4 regions of the Paenibacillus sp. S28 genome follow, and region 1 is predicted to be linked to each of the others. Evidence: riboswitches for the same ligand, from Rfam matches in the RefSeq annotation. Region 1 holds a riboswitch; each other region holds the start of a gene.
What was found. Region 1 has a riboswitch for thiamine pyrophosphate ahead of tenA (thiaminase II). Riboswitches for the same ligand answer to the same signal wherever they lie in the genome.
Positions count from the first base shown of each region.

Region 2: linked by a shared signal. The riboswitch ahead of thiE (thiamine phosphate synthase) and the one ahead of tenA (thiaminase II) in region 1 are both predicted to bind thiamine pyrophosphate.
Region 3: linked by a shared signal. The riboswitch ahead of IAE55_RS20860 (ECF transporter S component) and the one ahead of tenA (thiaminase II) in region 1 are both predicted to bind thiamine pyrophosphate.
Region 4: linked by a shared signal. The riboswitch ahead of IAE55_RS14380 (ABC transporter substrate-binding protein) and the one ahead of tenA (thiaminase II) in region 1 are both predicted to bind thiamine pyrophosphate.

Region 1 covers NZ_JACVTM010000001.1:204,551-209,499, reverse strand. Annotated here, with positions in the region: gene thiD (bifunctional hydroxymethylpyrimidine kinase/phosphomethylpyrimidine kinase) at 1-360, opposite strand, end outside; gene thiM (hydroxyethylthiazole kinase) at 357-1,205, opposite strand; gene tenA (thiaminase II) at 1,202-1,900, opposite strand; TPP riboswitch at 2,040-2,144, opposite strand; gene IAE55_RS00925 (YrdB family protein) at 2,279-2,605, opposite strand; gene IAE55_RS00920 (class I SAM-dependent methyltransferase) at 2,712-3,434, opposite strand; gene IAE55_RS00915 (response regulator transcription factor) at 4,090-4,949, opposite strand, start outside.
Region 2 covers NZ_JACVTM010000003.1:16,784-21,732, reverse strand. Annotated here, with positions in the region: gene thiO (glycine oxidase ThiO) at 1-404, opposite strand, end outside; gene IAE55_RS08675 (thiazole synthase) at 432-1,211, opposite strand; gene thiS (sulfur carrier protein ThiS) at 1,220-1,417, opposite strand; gene thiE (thiamine phosphate synthase) at 1,401-2,048, opposite strand; TPP riboswitch at 2,192-2,301, opposite strand; gene yhbH (sporulation protein YhbH) at 2,540-3,697, shown strand; gene IAE55_RS08655 (NADAR family protein) at 3,993-4,547, opposite strand; gene IAE55_RS08650 (DUF1266 domain-containing protein) at 4,639-4,949, opposite strand, start outside.
Region 3 covers NZ_JACVTM010000009.1:6,640-11,588, forward strand. Annotated here, with positions in the region: gene IAE55_RS20845 (YheC/YheD family endospore coat-associated protein) at 1-35, shown strand, start outside; gene IAE55_RS20850 (energy-coupling factor transporter transmembrane component T family protein) at 227-1,039, opposite strand; gene IAE55_RS20855 (ABC transporter ATP-binding protein) at 1,036-2,646, opposite strand; gene IAE55_RS20860 (ECF transporter S component) at 2,639-3,250, opposite strand; TPP riboswitch at 3,330-3,443, opposite strand; gene asd (archaetidylserine decarboxylase) at 3,725-4,519, shown strand; gene IAE55_RS20870 (SDR family oxidoreductase) at 4,538-4,949, opposite strand, start outside.
Region 4 covers NZ_JACVTM010000005.1:164,334-169,282, reverse strand. Annotated here, with positions in the region: gene IAE55_RS14400 (MFS transporter) at 1-48, shown strand, start outside; gene IAE55_RS14395 (MBL fold metallo-hydrolase) at 199-939, shown strand; gene IAE55_RS14390 (CGNR zinc finger domain-containing protein) at 953-1,552, shown strand; gene IAE55_RS14385 (VOC family protein) at 2,089-2,475, shown strand; TPP riboswitch at 2,550-2,662, shown strand; gene IAE55_RS14380 (ABC transporter substrate-binding protein) at 2,881-3,933, shown strand; gene IAE55_RS14375 (thiamine-binding protein) at 3,987-4,280, shown strand; gene IAE55_RS14370 (ABC transporter permease) at 4,277-4,949, shown strand, end outside.

The DNA of each region.
Region 1 (4,949 bases):
GTCCTGCTGCAGAAGCCGCGCGCCGCCTTTGGCGACCATAACCGGGTCGACGACCACATTCCTCCAGCCAAAAGCGGCTATTCGTCCTGCGACGGCCTCAATAATATCCGCGCTGAACAGCATGCCGGTTTTGACCGCATCCACGCCGAGGTCGGTGCCCACGGCATCCATTTGTTCGGCTGCCGCAGCCGCAGGAAGCGGATAAACGCCTTGTACCCCGAGTGTGTTTTGAATGGTAATGGCTGTAATGGCCGACATACCGAATACGCCGAGCTCCTGGAACGTTTTGATATCCGCCTGGATGCCTGCCCCGCCGCCGCTGTCAGAACCGGCTACCGTCAATGCTTTCGGGATGCTCATTGCACAAATCCCCTTCCTGCCGACTCCAGAAGAGCGGTAATGGTTCCTTCCTCCAGCGGATGCCGGTCCATGACAGACAACGCGTCGAGGAAAGCGATTTGGAAGCTTCCCGGCCCCCCAATGCCTGCCCGCTCAAATGCCCGAACGGCCGCTTCACCGTAGTACGCCAAGGCGGCCGCGCCGGCGGACAGCAGATCGGATTCGACCGCTCCAAAAGCGGCGATCACCGATGTCAGCAAGCAGCCGGTCCCGGTGACTTGGGTCAGCATCGGATGTCCCCCCCGGATCAAGTATCCTCTCGTTCCGTCGGTGATCACATCTTCTTGCCCGGTAATGGCGACGAGCGTCCCCAGACGGTGTGCCGCCCGTGCCGCCAAGTCGGCGGGAGCGGACTCCCCGCCCTCCCCTGCGTCGACACCTTTTATCGCGCCGGTTTCACCAATGAGATGGGCAACCTCCGCTGCGTTGCCCCGAACCAGTGACACGCGGACCTCGCGCAAAATCCGCAGCGCAGCCTCCGTGCGAAATGCGGTCGCTCCCGCGCCGACGGGATCCAGGAACACCGGAACGCCATGATCATTCGCCGATCGGCCGGCGATGATCGCCGCTTCCACCAATTCGCTGTTCAGCGTTCCGAGATTCAGAACGACGGCTTGGGCGACCCGAGCCATATCGGCCACCTCCTCTTTGGCATAGGCCATAACCGGAGAGGCGCCAAGGGCAAGCAGGCCGTTGGCCGTAAAGTTGGTCACGACCACATTCGTCATGTTGTGAATGAGCGGACGCTGCTCTTTTATCCGTAGAGGAAGCTGGATAAGTCCGGACGGAAACATATCGGCGGTCATCGTCCCACCCCTTCCGCTGCAGCCAGGGAAACCGGCCAATCCTCAAGCGTAAACGCCATATCCCAGAACATGTACTCCAGCTGACAGCTGGTCAGAAAATGCTCCATCAGCCGTTTTTTTCTTGCGGGAGCCAGGCCTTCCGCCCATTCGTCGAGCAGCCGCCGCAGCTGTACCGTTACGCCGCTTTCCCGGTCTCCGTAAAAGTGCATCCATTCATAAAACGGATGGGATTTCTCCGGTTGGACTTCCTCCAGCAGACGTTGGCCGATTTCCGTATAGGTCCACGGACAAGGTAACAGCGCAGCTACAATATCCTCAAGTCCCCCCTCGTGGGCAACGTTCAGCATATGCCGGATGTAATGATTGGCCGATGGAGCCAGCGGATAGCCTTGCAGTTCCTCATATGCAACACCGGCGACATCACAAAAGTTTTGGTGGGGATGCGTTTCGCTGTTCAAAATAAACGAAATCTGTTCGTTAAAAAGCGCGGTCGTCTGCCGGCAATCGCATCGGGATATGGCAATGCCATAGATCCGGATGTAGGCATTCAGGTATTCAAAATCCTGCTTCACATAGTGAATCAGCTGCTCCTTGGACAAGGTACCTTCCGCAATCCCCCGTACAAACGGATGCTTGAAGATCGCTTGATAAATGGGATCTGCCGCATGTCTCAATTCTTCGGTAAACCGGGCCATGATAATGCACCTCCATTAATTTTGACGAAAATCGCATGTTCGAGCGCGGGGAAGCCAATACAAAAAAGCCGCCCCGAAATGGAGCGGCCGCTATTTGCAGTGTCATCCTGAATGTATCTCATCAAGAAAGTTGCGTATGTAAAGGCCTGCTCCACTTCCCTCCGCCGGTATTAACCGGATCAGGTTCAAAGGGTCCAAGCGATCACTTGTCTCAGCTGCCTCCGCAGCTCCCCTAGTGGATTTTCGTATGATATTTTACAAGTTCATGATTAACTGTAGCTCCGTTTGCCGGTGTTGTCAAACAAAAAAAGCTGCCGTCGGGATACCGGGAAAAAGCTTGTCGATCGTTTATGCGGATCTCCTTCCACCTTCAAGTGTTTATCTTTTCAACGCGTAAGAAAGGATCATCTCGACGATGACGACAGCGGCATAAATGATAGCTGCCGTTCGATAACCCGATCCGTACAGCGCAGCCGCGGCCAGACCGAATACGATCAGCTGCAGCACAGCCCGGACGGGAAGCGTCACCGGGAAGGTCGCTTTCGGTGCGACATACATGCCCCAAAAAACAGCAACAACGACCGGCGAACCTATTCCTGCCACGATACGGATCCACAAGGCGGTATCCAATTTAAATCCCCACAGGCAAAAGGCTGCCAGTGCACACAGCTCCATTAGAAAAAAGATAAGGTCGATCACAATCATTGCCAAACCCTCCATTTTGGGCCGGTCAGGGCCTTTGGAATGAAGCCATTCTCAGTAAAATTATGCCGATTGTTTCTTGCCTCTCGCGGCGAAAACTTTTCCCCTCTCACTCCGGCTTGTGAGCTTTCACAATTAAAAAATGCGGGTGATGCAGAATCCGCTGGTAGAAGTCGGCCGACTCCGGCAGCCGCTCCAGAAACTCGGGAACCGGCTTTGGTTCAACAAGCCGGTCCAGTACAAACCAGCTTGACGTCATATTGACGATTTCCTGCAGGGGTCTGCGGAAGAACGTCACTTCAACGCTGCCTGCCTCTTTCTTCGTCCACCGGTCTACAAGCAGCTCCCGTACAAAATAATCCGGTCTCTTAAAAACGGTAAAGTCCATAAACGGATGATGCACCGAAAACAATAACGTTCCTCCAGGCTTCAATACCCGCTGAAACTCACGGAACAAAGGATCCCAGTCTTCGATGTAATGCAGCGTCAGCGAACTGAGAATCAAGTCGAACTTATCGGCTCCGTATGGCAGTGGTTCGCTTAGATCGTGAACCCGAATCTCCGCTTGACTCCCGACTCTCCGTCTGGCCGCCTCCACCATATCGGGGCTGAAATCGATCGCCGATACCGATGCCCCGCGGGAAACGAACTGCTCGGTATACCATCCTGCGGCGCAGCCTGCATCAAGGGCATGAAGTCCGGACATATCCGTTGGCAGCAGCTCCAGCATGGCCGGACGCTCGTAGTATGCGTTGGCGCCGCTGTCCGAATCGGTATGCAGTTCATAGTCCTTGGCGAGCTTGGTATAAGCCTCGAGCACCCTCTCTTTCATGCAACCACCTCCGTAGACTCGCTATTCTCCACCATATTATACCAACCAACAGAAAGGTTGGATATAAATAAACCAGCTTTATGTAAGCTGTGCAGAACTTAGTTGCGGCAGGATACGTTATAAATGACAAGAACAAGTTTGAAGGCGGGGAATGTCTTTGTTAAAAAGCGTTTCTTTTTGGCTCACGTTATGTATGATTCTCATATGCATACTGGATGCCTCCGGACAGGGCTTGGCCAACATCATACTGATCCGGCTGAATCCCTTGCTTGAATACCTCCTGCATGACACTGTGTACTCGGGCTGGATGTCCGATAAACACGCTTTCGTAACGAACAGCTACTTTATCCCCTTACGGTTCCCGGCGTATCTTCTCTCCATCGTCATGGCTGTCATCATCGGCGCGGCGGTTGATCTCCTCATTTACGGGGTGAAGCGAGGATTGGCTCGCCGTGGCCATCCGAGGTCGACATCATGATCCCTAAATCCTGGTTTGAATGCTTAGCATCACGAATCCTCATTACTCGTCCAGTAACAGTAAAAGGCTGCCTCTCGGCAGCCTGTTACGCTTGATTTATTTGCTTTCAGCGGTTTTCACGTCTCTGAAGGGCAATGCCTTCTGCTACAGGATGCCCATCGTCCCGGCAATTTTTGTTCACCTCCGCCTGAGCGCCTCCTGCTGCGAGCGGTATTCGAGCGGCGCAACCCCCTCCATTTCCTTGAAGACCTTGGTAAAGTGCTTCACGTTCTCGAACCCGGCCCGCTCGCTGATTTCGTACACTTTCAGGTCCGTGCTGCCGAGCAGCTCCTTGGCCTTACGGATCCGCAGCTTCCGCAAGTAGCTCACGAACGTCTCCCCCGTATACTCCTTGAAAGCTTGGCTGAAATACGAATAATTCAATGAGACATGATTGGACACGACAGCCATATTCAAGTTTTCATGAAAATGCTCCTCGATATAGACGATGGCCCGCTGAATCTCGCTCTGGTCAAAATGCATCGACCGCATCCGTTTCACATAATCGCTCAGCAGGAAGAGCAGGCTCTCCAAACTATGGAAATAATCATGAAAATGGTTGAAGTTGTACAGATTCCCCACCTGCTTGTGGAGTTTTAAAATGTCGACGGATTCCTCGCCATAGGTTTGAAACACCTGGTCGAATACATGCTCGTTAAAAGCATGGCTGATCCCTTCCAGATACCCGATATCATATTGAAGAATCGTCCGGATATCGAAAATATGCTGCAGCAGCCGGCTCAGCTCGGCATCCCGATCCAATCCGAGCAGATTGGCCGTCTTCCGGATGTCTTCCAGCGGGATGCGGTAATCCGTCCGTTTGCCGGACAGTTCAGTGCTCCGAATGAGTCCCGGCATGTTTTGGAACAAAAAGTACTTCAACGCCCGGCCGGCCTGCTGGTAAGCTTTCTTCACCTCCCCTGCTCCCGCCATCCGTTCGCTGATGCCGGCCCGGATGGCGCTGGACGACTGGCGGATGATTTCCTCTCCCAGCCGGT
Region 2 (4,949 bases), on a different contig from region 1:
CCCGGCTCGGCATCGAACAGCGCGCTCCCCGTTAATATTTCGCCACCGGAGCACCAGCTCCGCTGCCATTCCAACCGGCTCTCCAGCGCAAGCAAATCCGCCTCGTGCCTCGCGATGTACAAGCTGCCGGTTTCGGCATATTCGAAGGAGACGCCGGAGATGTCCTTCACCGCCTGCTGCCATTGCGGATACAGCGACAAGCTCTCGCGGCACAACCGGAAGAACTCGTCCGGCGACTCCACGTTCTCTGAATACGGAGCGAGCATCCCTGCCGCCGCGCCGGAGGCCTGCCCGCCGCAAGGTCCTTTTTCGAGCAGCGTGACGTGCAGGCCGCGGCGGCGCAGCTCCAGCGCGCAGGATAATCCGATGATGCCGCCGCCCATGACGATGATGTCTCCGCTCATTGTTACAGCCCCCCTGTCCATCCTTTTTTATTCGATGACGAGCGATTCCAGGCCGCTGCTGGCCGAAGCATATTTCTTCTTCGGAATCCGCCCGGACAAGTAAGCCAAACGCCCCGCCTCAACCGCCAGCCTCATCGACCGGGCCATCATCACGGGGTCCTTGGCTTTGGCCACCGGGGTATTCATCAGAATGCCGGAGACTCCCAGCTCCATCGCGAGCGCCACGTCACTGGCCGTCCCCAGCCCCGCATCCACGATGACAGGGACCGACAGCTCCTCCACGATCAATCCGAGATTGTACGGATTCAGAATGCCGAGGCCGGTCCCGATAGGCGCTGCGCCGGGCATAACCGCGGCTGCCCCGGCATCCTCCAGCTTTTTGCAGATCACCGGATCGTCGGAGATATACGGCAGTACCGTAAAACCGTCCTTGACCAATATTTCCGTCGCTTTTAACGTTTCAATCGGATCGGGCAGGAGCGTCCGCTTATTGGCGCTAATCTCCACCTTGATCCAGTCGCTGAGTCCCGAAGCCCGCGCCAGGCGGGCAATCCGGACCGCCTCATCAGCCGTTGTCGCCCCGGACGTGTTGGGAAGATAGATGTATTTCTGGGGCTCCACATGCTGCAGAATGGAGTCATCCTCCACCGAATCGAGATGGATCCGGCGGATAGCGAACGTCAGCACCTCGGTTCCCGAAGCTTTGATCGCCTCCATCTGCACATAAGGATCGGGGAACAGCCCGGTCCCCAAAAATAACCGCGACGACAGTTCCTGTCCGCCAACCTGCCAATTATCTCTGCTCATTTTTCCCCTCAACCTCCCGCTACGAAATGGACCAGCTCCAGCTTCATTCCAGGCACAACCGGAGTCGTCTCCCACTGCTCGATCTTCAGCACCTGTCCGTCCGCTTCCACCATGACCGGCCTGCCGGACAGCCCCAGCAGGCGGAGGACATCGGCTACCGTCTCGGCCGCCAGCTCCCGCTTTGTTCCGTTAATGACCAGTTCCATCCGCCGCTCCTCCTCTACCTTCAAGCTTGTGAATGAACGCCCGGCATACCGCTTCCGGGTCAGGGCTGCCGACGATTTCGCTCACCGCGCAGACGCGGCTCGCACCGGCCCGGATCACTTCGTCCACGTTGCCCAGCTTGATGCCGCCAATCGCCACAAAAGGGATCTTGATGACCCCGGCGACTTCCCGAATGTACGAAAGACCGACCGGATCCACCACATCGGCTTTCGTAGCCGTCGCATAGATCGGCCCGACGCCGATATAATCCGCCCCTTCCGCTTCGGCGAGCTGCGCTTCCGAAATTGCATGGGTGGATATGCCGATGATCTTGGAGCCGACAAGCTTTCTGGCTTCCGCGATCGGCATATCACCTTGACCGAGGTGAATCCCGTCGGCGTCCACCTCCATCGCGATATCAACGTGATCGTTCACGATAAAAGGAACACCGTAGCGGCGGGTCAGCTCCCGCAACTCCGCCGCCTTGCGCAGCAGCTCTTCCCTGCCGCTTGTTTTGTCGCGGAATTGAACGATATCCGCGCCTCCCCGAATGGCTTGCTCCATCACGTCCACCAGCCGGCGTCCCGGATGGAACGTCTCGCCGGTAATCGCATACAGACGAAAATCGACCATGACTGCTTCTCCTCTCTTTCCTTTGCCTTTCCCTCCATTTCATGCCGGCTTCTATCATCGCGAAGGGTAAGCCCTCATTTTGCGAAAGCGCCCTCTTACCCGGTTAACACAAAAAAACCATTCGAGAAATACACGAATGGCACCGCAATTCGAATGATATTCTCTACGCCAGCATTACCTGGATCAGATTAACGGTCCGCAGCATAAGGCTGCCATCTCAGCCGGACTTCATCCAGCACCCGCATTCCTATTTAATTTCACAACCACTATAGCCCAAACTGCTGACTTTTGGCAATAGCCAGAGTGAGATCACCGGCATCGGAACGCCTATCTCATCCATAGCAGCGATTCTCGCAAAATTTCATATATTTGGGTGCGGCAAACTTCTTATTTTATCTCTTGCGTCATCACATATCATCCCCGCCCGTGAATATAAATGTTTAACAAGCCAAAGTTTGTGCTGAGTATGGGAACATGGGAGGTGCCTGAACATGCCATCAGACGATCATTCGCTGTTTGTGGTGTCCAAGGAGGACTGGTCACTGCACCGGAAAGGGTACCAGGATCAGGTCCGCCATCAGGAGAAGGTTAAGGAAATCATCAAGCAGAACCTGCCCGACCTGATCACAGAAGAAAACATCGTGATGTCGGACGGTAAGCAAATCATCAAGGTACCCATCCGGAGCCTCGATGAATACCGTTTCATTTATAACTACCAGAAGCAAAAGCATGTCGGCCAGGGAGACGGCGACAGCCAGGTGGGAGACGTGCTGGGCAGGGATCCGGTGCAAAAGCCGGGTCAAGGCGAAAAAGCCGGCGACCAGCCCGGCCAGGACATTATGGAAGCCGAGGTCAGCATGGAAGACTTGGAAAATATGCTGTTCGACCAGCTGGAGCTGCCGAATATGAAGCCGAAAGAGCAGCAGGAAGTCGAAACCGAATCGATCACGTTCAACGACATCCGCAAAAAAGGCATGCAGTCCAACATCGACAAGAAGCGGACGATCCTGGAAAACCTGCGGCGCAACGCCACCAGCGGCAAGCCGGGAATTCACCATATCAGCCCCGACGATCTGCGTTACAAAACGTGGGAGGACGTCGTCGTTCCCCATTCCAGCGCGGTCATCATTGCGATGATGGATACGTCCGGGTCGATGGGCACGTTTGAGAAATACTGTGCGCGCAGCTTCTTCTTCTGGATGACCCGCTTCCTGCGCCGCCAATACGAAAAGGTCGACATTGTCTTTGTGGCCCACCATACGGAGGCCAAAGAAGTCACCGAAGAAGATTTCTTTACCCGGGGCGAAAGCGGGGGCACGATCTGCTCGTCCGCCTACCAGAAAGCGCTGGAAATTATCGACCGGCGCTACCCGCCCGCCAAGTACAATATTTATCCGTTCCATTTCTCGGACGGCGACAACTTGACTTCTGATAACGAACGCTGCGTGCGGCTGATTGGCGAGCTGCTTAAAGTCAGCAACATGTTCGGTTACGGGGAGGTCAACCAGTACAACCGGAGCAGCACGCTGATGTCCGCGTACCGGAATATCAAGCTCGACCAGTTCATGTATTACGTCATCAAGGAAAAGGGCGAGGTCTACCAGGCGCTGCGTACGTTCTTTAAAAAGCAGGAAGGCGCACTGACCTAAGCCGAAGGACCGTCTCCTGGAACGCAAAATTATGGCATATAAAAAGGTCGTTGTCCCGTTACGCTGAGTAACCAACAACGACCTTTTTGCATGGCCGGGTGACCTCTATATAGCATGACCCTCGATTTGCAGCCTTTTTCCCACAATCGACTGATCCTGACTCCTGCCAGGCTCCTCACTGATGGCATGCTCATCATTGCCAACGTGCTCCTCATTGCCAGCGTGCCCTTACTGCTGCCAAGTTCTTCACTCCCGCTAGGCCCCGCACGCACGACGTCCATGTTTCGTACTTCCGCTAGGCTTCTTCCGCCTGCAGCCGGTCCCGAACCTCCATCAAGGCAAAGCCAAGCAGGTTCTTCCCTTTCCACAGCAGCGGGTTCAGGACCGCCTCGTCATCTGCGGCCAACCCCACGCCCCAGATCGAATCCACCGGACTCGCCTCTACCAGCACCCGCTGCCCGGTGCCCAGCAGAAATTGCTTCAAATCGTCGTTTTGGGAAAACTTCGCTTCGTTTCCTCGGACCACAATGGAGTACCCTTCCCGGTCCCATACGGCAGGATCGAATCCCCTCACCTTCCGCCCCAGATCTTTAGCCTGCTTCGGGTGCTTGGCTGCGAGAATCTGTTCCCGGATCTCTTCGTCACCGAACAGTCTGGCTTTCTCGGCCATCATATAATGCTCGGCACTTGCATATTCCACGCCGTCCACGGTAAACTTCGCTTCCCACCACTGGCTGAAGCAGCTCTTCGTAATAGATCCGTCCGCCGCGGGCTGGTGCCCCCAGAAAAAAACATATTTCAGCTTGGTCCCTTTCCGGAATGCCTTCCGGAGTTCTTCCAAGGTATACATCCTCTTCCCCCTATATAAGAGCATCCCGTGCGCTTAAGTCCTACAATCATTGATAAAGGCCCTGTGACCCGCATGCCCGTTGATCACAGCCTCAGGCATCCAGGCTGGCCGATCCCTTTCGGTACGCTGCTCGTTCGCCTCCCGGCTCAAGCGGAATATCCCATGGCGCCTTCCGGGAAGCGAAGGTACCCATCCCCAGCAGCGTCTGTCCGCGGGTCATGATATAGACTACATTTGCAAACTGCTCCTCCGGTTTCCAAAAGCGGCTGGCGGCCATAAATGCGATCAAATACTCTTCCCAGCTGCCGTAATGCTGCTGCACATACCCGGCCGCTTCCAATTTAATGGCCCAGGCCTCTTCCTTCGTCAAATATCCGTAAGCGAGCCCAACCCGGCTCAAGA
Region 3 (4,949 bases), on a different contig from region 1:
TGGTAAACCGGCAGCACACCGGCATAGAACTTTGAGCCGGATCTCGGGTTAGTCTGCCATTCATTGCGCGCATCCTCCGAGAAATCCGATATAGCAGGTAGAAACGCAAAACGGGAAACCGGGAAAACAACGGATGCTGAACAAAAATATGCTTAAATGAAAGACCGAAAATGCATCATGCCGCTTTTTCGGTCTTTTCAGCATCGGCTAATAGCTATCATACGGCTCAACCTTGTCCATGGTACCTGACATCTTCGATGCCGAACCAGGGAACGGCAGCGGCCGCATAGTATGCAGCCGCAAGGGCGATGATGAACATGAGAACCGCCAGCCCGTCGTATCTGCTGAAAGCCGACGGATAATAGTACGTTCTGCGCCCCGACCCGCTGAACTGCTTCGCTTCCATCGCCACGGCAACGCGGTGCGCCCGGCGGATGCTCTGCGACAGCAGCGGCACCGCATACAGCCGGACATGCTCAAGGAGGCCACTCAGCCCCCGCCCTGTCCGCACGCCGCGGATCCGCAGCGCCTGCCTGCGGATGAGAAACTCCTCCCAAACGATGGACAGCAGCCGGATCGATGCCATGAAGCTGTATGCGAATTTGGGGGGAAGGCGAAAATTTTGCATCAGCGAATAGAACAGTTTGACGGACGGCGTGGTCATGACAAAGAGCAGCCCTTCTGCCGCAAAGGCAATCGCCCGGAATCCCAGGTGCAGCCCGCGGTAGAAGCTTTCCTCGGATACGCGGAACAGCCCCCACTGCCACCAGACGTGATCCCCTTTCCCGAATAGGATCATCGTCAGGGATGAAGAGACGAATACGAGGCTGAAGGAGAGAACGAGCAGCGCCACCTTCCATGCCGGATAACCGCTGAGCAGAAACAGGAGGGCGATGTAGACCGCTGCCTGATAGACGGCAAAATCAATGCTCCGCGTCTGAACCGTAACGATAAACAACACGATCAGCACGGCGAGCTTCAACGAGGGATTCGCCCGGTGAAGCCAGGTAAGACGGCTCGGACTCAAAAACCGGTTCATCCGCTCACCTCCTCCTGCGCATCCGAAGCTGCGCCTTCTCCCTCAAGCCTCCGCCTCCCGGGCTTTATCGCCGTCAGGCTTCCGCCTTGGATTTCCCATACCTGGGTAGCGGCCAGCTCAGCGATTTCTCGCTCATGCGTCACCATGATGATCGCCGTGCCGCTGCGGCGCAGCGCTTCGCAGTATTCCAGGATGGCAAAGGCGTTGCGGGCATCCTGCCCGAACGTCGGTTCATCCAGCAGCAGCACCGCCTGGCGGCGCACCGCCGCAGTGGCAACGCTCAGCCTGCGTTTCTGTCCGGTCGAGAGCTGATACGGGTGCCGGTTCTCCAAGCCGTGCAAATGAAACGTCTTAAGGCAGTCTTCGGCTCTACGCTCCACCTCAGCCCGTGACATGCCGCCCTGCATATGAAGGGAAAAGGCCGTCTCCTCCAGTACTGTCTGGGCCACAAACTGAAACTCCGGGTTCTGAAACACGAACCCGATCCGGTCCGAAGGGCAGGTCCGCTTCCTGCCCCTTCCCTGCAGCAGCCTGCCTTCCAGCACGTAGCTGCCGGCTGTCGGAAGAAGCTGCATTAGGCTCAGCAGCAAGGAGCTTTTCCCCGCTCCGTTAGGACCGACAACGGCGACAAAATCGCCGGCATATACCTCCGCCTCTTCCACCATGATCGCCGGCGCATCTCCGCGGAGACCGACAAACCCCCGCAAGGAGAGGACCGGCGCCGCCAAGTCCGCACCTTGCTGCGGGGATTGCACTAAGCCGCTGTTCCATGTATCCCCGTGACGGATATAATCCTCCCAAACGCCGGGATACCAAATGCCATTTTCCTGAAGGGCACTGCGGTACGCCGTGAAGATTTCGGCCGGCTTGCCGTCGGCCAGAATGCTTCCGTCCGGCGCGAACAGAACGATCCGGTCGACCCAATTCACGATTTCTTCGATCCGGTGCTCAACGATCAGCACGGTCCGTCCGGCCGATACGCCGCGAACAGCCTCCCAAATTTGCCTTCTCCCCTCGGGGTCCAGCAGCGCCGAGGGTTCATCCAGAAGGAGCACCTCCGGTTCCAGCAGAAGGACCGAAGCGAGCGCGAGCCGCTGCTTCATCCCCAGGGACAGCCGTTCAATCGGAGTGTGCAGCTCTTCAAGGTCCAGGCCGACCCGGCCGAGCGCCTCCCGCATCCGCGGCACCATATCCTCCCTGGCTACTTGGCGGTTCTCCAGCACAAACGCCAGCTCCTCATCGACATACGGCATGCAGAACTGGGTATCCGGGTCCTGAAATACATACCCGCACGAGCGGGGCTTCCGGATGTCCGCATATTTGAGCGGAACGTCAATGACCGCCGGAATCAACCCGCCGAGCACCTGCAGCAGCGTCGATTTCCCGCATCCGCTTGGGCCGAGCAGAAGCACTTTTTCCCCGGCCGGCACGGACAGGGAAACATCCTTGAACACGAACGCCTTCTCACCCGGAAACTTCAGGCGCAGGTCCGTTACCGAAACGGCAATTTGCCCGCTCCCTTGATCCGCCCTTTGATCCGCTACTTGACCCGTCTCATGCACCGCCGAATGCTGCATCGTCACGACACCCCGGTTAGTCTCAGTCATGATCGAGCGCTTCATAATCCTTGGCTGTCACCGGCCGGAGCAGCTGGGTTACTCCGGTTGCTTCCAGCGCTTTGGTCAGGGCATACGCCAGGTACCCTGCGAGTACCGCCGAGCTGATTAACCGCATCACGTACTTGAACACGATCATCCATGTCGTATAGTCCGTGACGTAGCCGTAGTACACATCCACCAGGAATGATCCCAATCCCGAAGCCATACCAGCCAGCGCCGCTACCCCCATGGAGAATTTGCGGTAGCGGAACAGGGCGAAGATCAGCTCCGCGGCAAGACCTTGCGCCACGCCGTAAATCGCCAGCTGAAGGCCCCATTCACTGCCGAACAGAATTTCTACGTGAGCCGCGGCAACCTCGGCCAGGAGGGCTACGCCGGGCTTGCGGATCAGCAGCGCGGCAAGCGTCGAAGCGAGGAACCACATGCCGTACATCAGCTCATCCGCTTGGAAAAACAGCGGCTTGAACAAGTCGTTCACCGAACCCCAAAAATGGTACACCACCCCGATCACGAGGGAGAGCAGAATCGTCACGAGCAGGTCGCTGAGCTTCAGCCCCTTCGGCCGATCCATCTGCATCGTACTGCTGTTCATTTGACAACATCCTTTCTTTTTCCAAAGTTGGGCAATAAAAAAACCCCCTGGATAAGCGAGGGAGATCGTCAAATAAGCCCATAAAAGGACTTGAATTCTCTACGCTGGCATTATCCAGATCAGATTCCCGGTCAGCAGCGGTTCATTAGCTGCACTCTCAGCCCGATTCGCTCGAGCTCCCGTATTCCCATATGTACACAGATGAACGCAAGGCGCGGCATCGCCGGCTCCTGGTCCCGAAGCCATCGCCGTCCAAAGCGATGAGATGCTTGGGTTCGATTCCGTGTAACAGGCACCTCGCCGCGATGAGTCGGCATCGGGCCCGTATTGATTCCAAAATACATGATCCTCGAAGGATTGGCAATACCATTTTTCTCCGGGGCGGTTTCCAGCATTTGTTGCATATTGATTTGATAGCCGTTCTATGTCAATATATTCAGAGTGCTACAGGCACGTATGGAAGGGAGATTAGGCATGACAAAGAAATTACTGCGGCTCATGACAGAGCTCTCCTCGCGAAAGTGGCTCTCTTCCATGATGGGACGCTTCTCGCACAGCCGGTTCAGCAGAGGGGTCATCCCTACTTTTATCAAAAGCTATCAGATCCCGGCGCATGAAGCGGAGAAAGAAATCTATGAATACCGCACGCTCAACGAATTTTTTTCCCGGCGGCTGAAGCCCGGCATGCGTCCCGTTCACGAAGGCGAGCACGTACTCACGAGCCCCGTCGACGCCATGATCACCGCAATGGGTGAAATCACCTCAGGCACGATTCTGAACGTGAAAGGGCAGGATTATTCGGTGGCGGAGCTGCTTAATTTCTCTCCCCACCTGGAGTTATATAAACATGGCTATGTCTTTGTGCTGTACCTCAGCCCTACCGACTACCACCGGATCCACTCTCCAATCACAGGCGTGAAGGTGGAGAGCGAGCATATCAAGGGACGATGCTACCCGGTCAATGATTTTGGCATGACCCAGATGAAATCCGTGCTGTGCCGCAACGAGAGGTTGATAACGTACATCAAGGGAGCCCTGGGAGAAGTCGCGGTCGTCAAAGTCGGCGCCATGAATGTCAGCAGCATCCGCTACGACGACGAAACCGCCAATTCTTGGCATAACGGCGATCCGCTCGCCTATTTTGAGTTCGGTTCAACCGTCGTGCTGCTGATCCAGGACGGCGCGTTCACCCCGCGGACAGACCTCCGGACCGGAGATCATGTCCGCATGGGCCAGCTGCTCGGTCAGCTGCACCCGCCTAAAGGCTGAACCGGAAGCGAATCCGGCTCAGCCTTTTTTGCTTAGGAGCGCGAGCATAATCCGCTGAAACCACCGGCCCGGAAGCAGCTGCTTAGCCTTCATCGTCCAGCGTGTGCCGGCAGGCAGCGCATAGCGGAATGCCGGCTTGTTCATACGCGCGATTCTCCCGATCAGCCGGGCCACATCGGCCGGATCGCCGCGCTGGCCGGCGTTGTCACGGGAAAAGGCCATCACCTGGCTCAGCATCCGCTCGTAGGGTGACCGCTCCGCGGCGCTCATCTGCGCAAATCCTTTGTCCCAAATGGCCGTTCCGTACGAACCCGGCTCCACTATCACGACATCGACGCCGAATGGCCGCATTTCCAGGGCAAGGCATTCGCTAAATCCCTCTACAGCAAACTTTGACGAGACGTAGGGGCCAAAGCCGGGAAATCCGACA
Region 4 (4,949 bases), on a different contig from region 1:
CTGGTTCACCAGAGTGGACTGCAGGGGCCGTCAGGTGCAGGAAAATAAGCTATTCAAATTAATTGCGGGCCAGCCGGTCCGCTTTTTTTGTTTTTATATAACCTTCAAAAATATATTTACAGGTTATAAAAATACGGTTATACTCCAATTATAACTTGTAATATACATTTTAAAGGTTATACAAAGGAGATGGATGACATGGAACTTCAAAAGCTTCCCTGGGCAGGCATTCGGGTGACGGCAGGAGCCACATCGGTGGTCATAGACCCGCTTTATCATTTTCCGGAAAGATACGGCCAGTCTCACGAACCGCTCTTCCCGCTTAACGAATACGGCCCGGCAGATGCGGTGCTGATCACCCATGAGCATACCGATCACTTTGATCCCCAGGCCATCATCGATGCCTACTGGGCAGACATTCCCGTGTACCTCCCGCAGGAGGGCGTCCTCCTTGCCGAAAATAGCGGTCTCAACCGCGTAATCGGTGCTTCCGTCGGCGATGCCTTCCAAATCGGTGCGCTGGGCGCAGCCGCCACGTACTCCGTCGACGGGGTCGGAGACGTGCAGATCGCCTGGGCGCTGAGCGACGGCGAGCACCGCCTGCTCCACTGCGGAGATACGCTGTGGCACGGCTACTGGTGGAAAATTGCCGCGGCTCACGGCGCATTCGATGCGGTATGCCTGCCGGTGAACGGTGCCGTTCTGGAACGCCCTGATCGTCAGCCGCCCAGCGGCATGCCGATTACGCTGCTTCCGGAACAAGCGGCCGCGGCCGCACGCGTTCTCGGGGCCAAACGGCTGGTGCCGATCCACCATACGACCATCCACCATCCGCCTGTATACCTGCAGACTCCCGATTGGCAACATCGCCTGCGGGCTGCAGTTGGTGATACAATGGACATAGCATTCCTGAACACAAAGGAAACGATTACTCTATAAAGGATGACGCATCATGGATAAATCCCCTTCCCGCAACGTGTTGGGGGGCGCCCTGTGGATCAATCTCGCCAATACGGTGCGCATGCGGGAGCACCGGGTCACGGATATGCTGGAGGAGCCAGGTTATTTAGACGAATGGCTCCACGATAATGAATTGCACGGCTTGGACAATACCGCAGGGGCAGCTTCAGCTGTGCCGCGGGAAGACCTGCTGCCCGAACTGCTCCGTCTGCGCGGCGTGTGCCGGCTCGTTCTAGAAGACCTGGACCATGGAGGTACCTTGTCGGATGAGGCATTCGCCGCCATGGAGGCCGAAGCGTCGCGATTAGACGTGGCGCTCCGGGCTGAGCGGGATGACCAAGGCCTCCCCCATCTCATCACCTACGGACAAACCGCCGTCCAAGGCGTGCTGTACCCCATCGTCCGCTCCCTGTTCGAGACGCTGGCAAACGTATCTTCGGACCGCATCCGGATCTGCGAGCATGACGACTGCATCCTGCACTTTGTGGACACCTCCAAGAGCGGCAAGCGGCGCTGGTGCAGCATGGAAACTTGCGGCAACCGCCATAAGGCGGCCGAATTTTATGCGAAGAAGAAGCAGCGCGAGAACTAAAAAAAGCCTGGGATCGTCTGATAGACATCCCGGGCTTTTTTTAGTGGTTCTATTTCGTTGCTGACTGCCCTTCATTGATATGGCGGACACTCAGCAGTTTAGCTCCTTTGTCCAACGACTTGTAGGAGTATGTCGATAAGTACGTTCTTCCGACCTCTAACAAGTTCCAAGTATTTTCATTATCGACTTTAATTTTAAATGCTCCTTCTTCTTTACTATGGGTTTTCTCGGCGACAATCCAATATGTCGAGCCAATGAGCTGCTTATCGAGTATCGTTATGTCCCCTCCACTGGATGATGGCCCGGTACATGCTGTCAACATACACATGAAAAGCCATGCCGCAATTATTTTTTTCAGGGCCCTCTTCCCCCGTTCCTGACTATTTCAATACCTAACGATGCCACCAAACAGCCTATAATTTATAAACAATGATGTTTGCATAAAGTTGCCTTACAACTCGGATTTAAATGCTATAATGGCCTTAATTTAGGGCAATCCCATTACTTATAAGTACTATGAAAAGGAGCTTATACATATGGCTAATAAACGTTTGGATCATGTCGGCATCGTCGTACGGGATTTGGAGTCAACCATCCGATTTTATACCGAGATCGTGGGCCTGGAGCTGAAAGGCCGCCTGACGCACACCAATGGCGTGTTCCAGCTGGCGTTTCTCGGCTTCGGGGACAGTAACGAGACGGAAATCGAGCTCATTCAAGGCTACAGCTACGACCTGCCGGCCGAAGGCACGGTGCACCATTTTGCGATCCATGTCGACGACATTCAGAAGGAATTTGAGCGGATCCAGGCACTGGACGGCGTGGAGCTGATCGATCAGGAAATCGTGACCCTGCCGAACGGATACCAATATTTCTTTATCTATGGTCCGGAAAAAGAATGGATCGAATTTTTCCAGAGATAATCTGGAATCGGGCGGATGTCTGGACACCCCCATGGGGATGGACTATAATATGGGAGGAAAACAACCCAAAAACCTTATAGAATCCGGGGTGCTGGAATCGGCCGGCTGAGATTGTATCCCTTCAAGATACTGACCCTTTTAACCTGATCTGGGTAATGCCAGCGTAGGAAACCGTTTGTCACGGCATACAAGCCGTGCTGATCTTGCGCATGTGAAGCGTCCCGTTTACGGGGCGTTTTTTTCATTCATACTAGTGAAAAACGGGATTACGCCTTGCGAATGCTTCTATGATTCAGCCACTCAGATCGGCTCACGATTCTAAATCTAACAAGGATAGGGGATCACCGGCCGATGCTTCCACAGAGAGAATAAAGAACGGCCGGATATCGAAGGAGAGAGAAAGCCATGAAGAACAAATCCATCGGCCTGCTGCTGCTGGTCTGCATGCTCATACTGGCGCTTGCCGGATGCGGCGGCAGCCAGAACAATACGGGCAGCGGAGAAGGCACATCCGCTTCCGATAGCACGGCAGGCCAGGACAACACCGCAGCGAAGCCGCTGAAGGACGTCAAAGTCGTCCTCGACTGGACGCCCAACACGAACCACACTGGGCTCTATGCTGCCAAAGACTTGGGCTATTATAAAGAAGAAGGCTTGAACGTCGAGATCGTGCAGCCGGGCTCCACCGGCGCCGACGCCATGGTCGCTTCCGGCAAAGTGCCTTTCGGCGTAAGCTATCAGGAGAGCGTGACCCAGGCCCGCACGCAGGGCGTGCCGCTCGTCTCGATTGCGGCGGTCATCCAGCACAACACGTCGGGCTTTGCCGCACCAGTCGACCGGGGGATCAAGACGCCGAAAGATTTTGAAGGTAAAACCTACGGCGGCTGGGGCTCTCCTGTTGAAGAAGCCGTTATGGGCTCCATCATGGGGATCGACAAGGCTGACGTGAAGAAGGTGAAAATCGTCAACATCGGCGACGCCGATTATTTTACCGCCGTGAAACGGGACATCGATTTCGCCTGGATCTTCTACGGCTGGACCGGAATTGAAGCGAAGCTGCGCGGCGAGCCGCTGGACATGCTGTATGTTAAAGATTATTCCGAGAAGCTGGACTACTATACGCCGGTGCTTGTGACGAACGAGAAGCAGATCAAGGAAGACCCTGAGCTGGTTAAGGCGTTTATGCGCGCGACCGCCAAAGGCTACCAATACGCGATCGACAAGCCGGAAGACGCCGCCAACCTGCTGCTGAAGGACGTGCCGGATCTCGACAAGGAACTGGTGATCGAAAGCCAGAAGTGGTTAAGTCCTAAATACCAGGACGACGCAGCCCGCTGGGGCGAGCAGAAAGAACAGATCTGGAAAGGCTATTCCGACTGGATGTACGAGCACAAGCTGCTGGATAAGCCGCTGGACGTGAAGAGTGCGTATACGAACGACTTTTTGCCGGAACAATAAGCCGCCTACAACCCAAAACATCCGTAACCAATGAAGAGAGGAAGTTGATTCGCATGGCCAATACGCTGTTAAGCATCCAGGTGATCCCGAAGACGCCGGGCAACGAAGATTCTTATGCTTACGTCGACCGCGCCATTGAGGTCATTCAGCAGTCCGGCGTGAAGCATGAGGTGCACCCGCTGGAAACGACGATGGAGGGCGAGCTGGAGGAGCTGCTGGACGTCGTGCGCAAAATGCACGAAGCTCTGGTGGCCGCAGGCAGCCCGAGTATCATCTCCCAGGTCAAAATCGCCCATAATCCCGGCGGAATCAGCATGGACAAGCTGACGGAGAAGTACCGTCCATGAGAAGCTGGTGGAAAAACGTATGGCCGCCCCTCGTGGCGGTCATCTTCTTTTTGCTCGTATGGCAGCTGCTGACCTCCCTGTTCCATATTGAACAATGGATTTTGCCTGCGCCGAGCGACATCGCCCGGGAAGCCGCGGCCGCTTCCGGCGGCTTGTGGGAGCATGTATGGGCCACGCTGAAGCTGACCGTATTCGGCTTCGCCATCGGAACCGCCATCGGGCTGGTCATCGCACTGATTCTGCATTTGATTCCGTTTTTAAAACAGGCGCTGTATCCGCTGCTCATTCTAAGCCAAAATATCCCGACCATCGCCCTCGCCCCCCTGCTGATGATCTGGTTCGGCTTCGGCCTCCTGCCCAAGCTGATCGTCATTACGCTCGTCTGCTTTTTCCCGGTGGCGGTCGCCGCCCTTGGCGGCTTGAAACAGACCGATCCCATCATGATGAACTACATGCGCATGATCGGGGCGGGCAAGGGCCAAATCTTCGCCAAGCTGGAGCTGCCCCACGCACTCCCTTCCATCTTCTCCGGCATTAAAATCGCCGCCACCTACAGCGTCATGGGAGCGATTATCGCCGAGTGGCTGGGGGCTGACAAGGGCATCGGCTATTATATGATGCTGCAAAAATCGGGCTACCGCACCGACCGCATGTTCGTGGCGATCATGA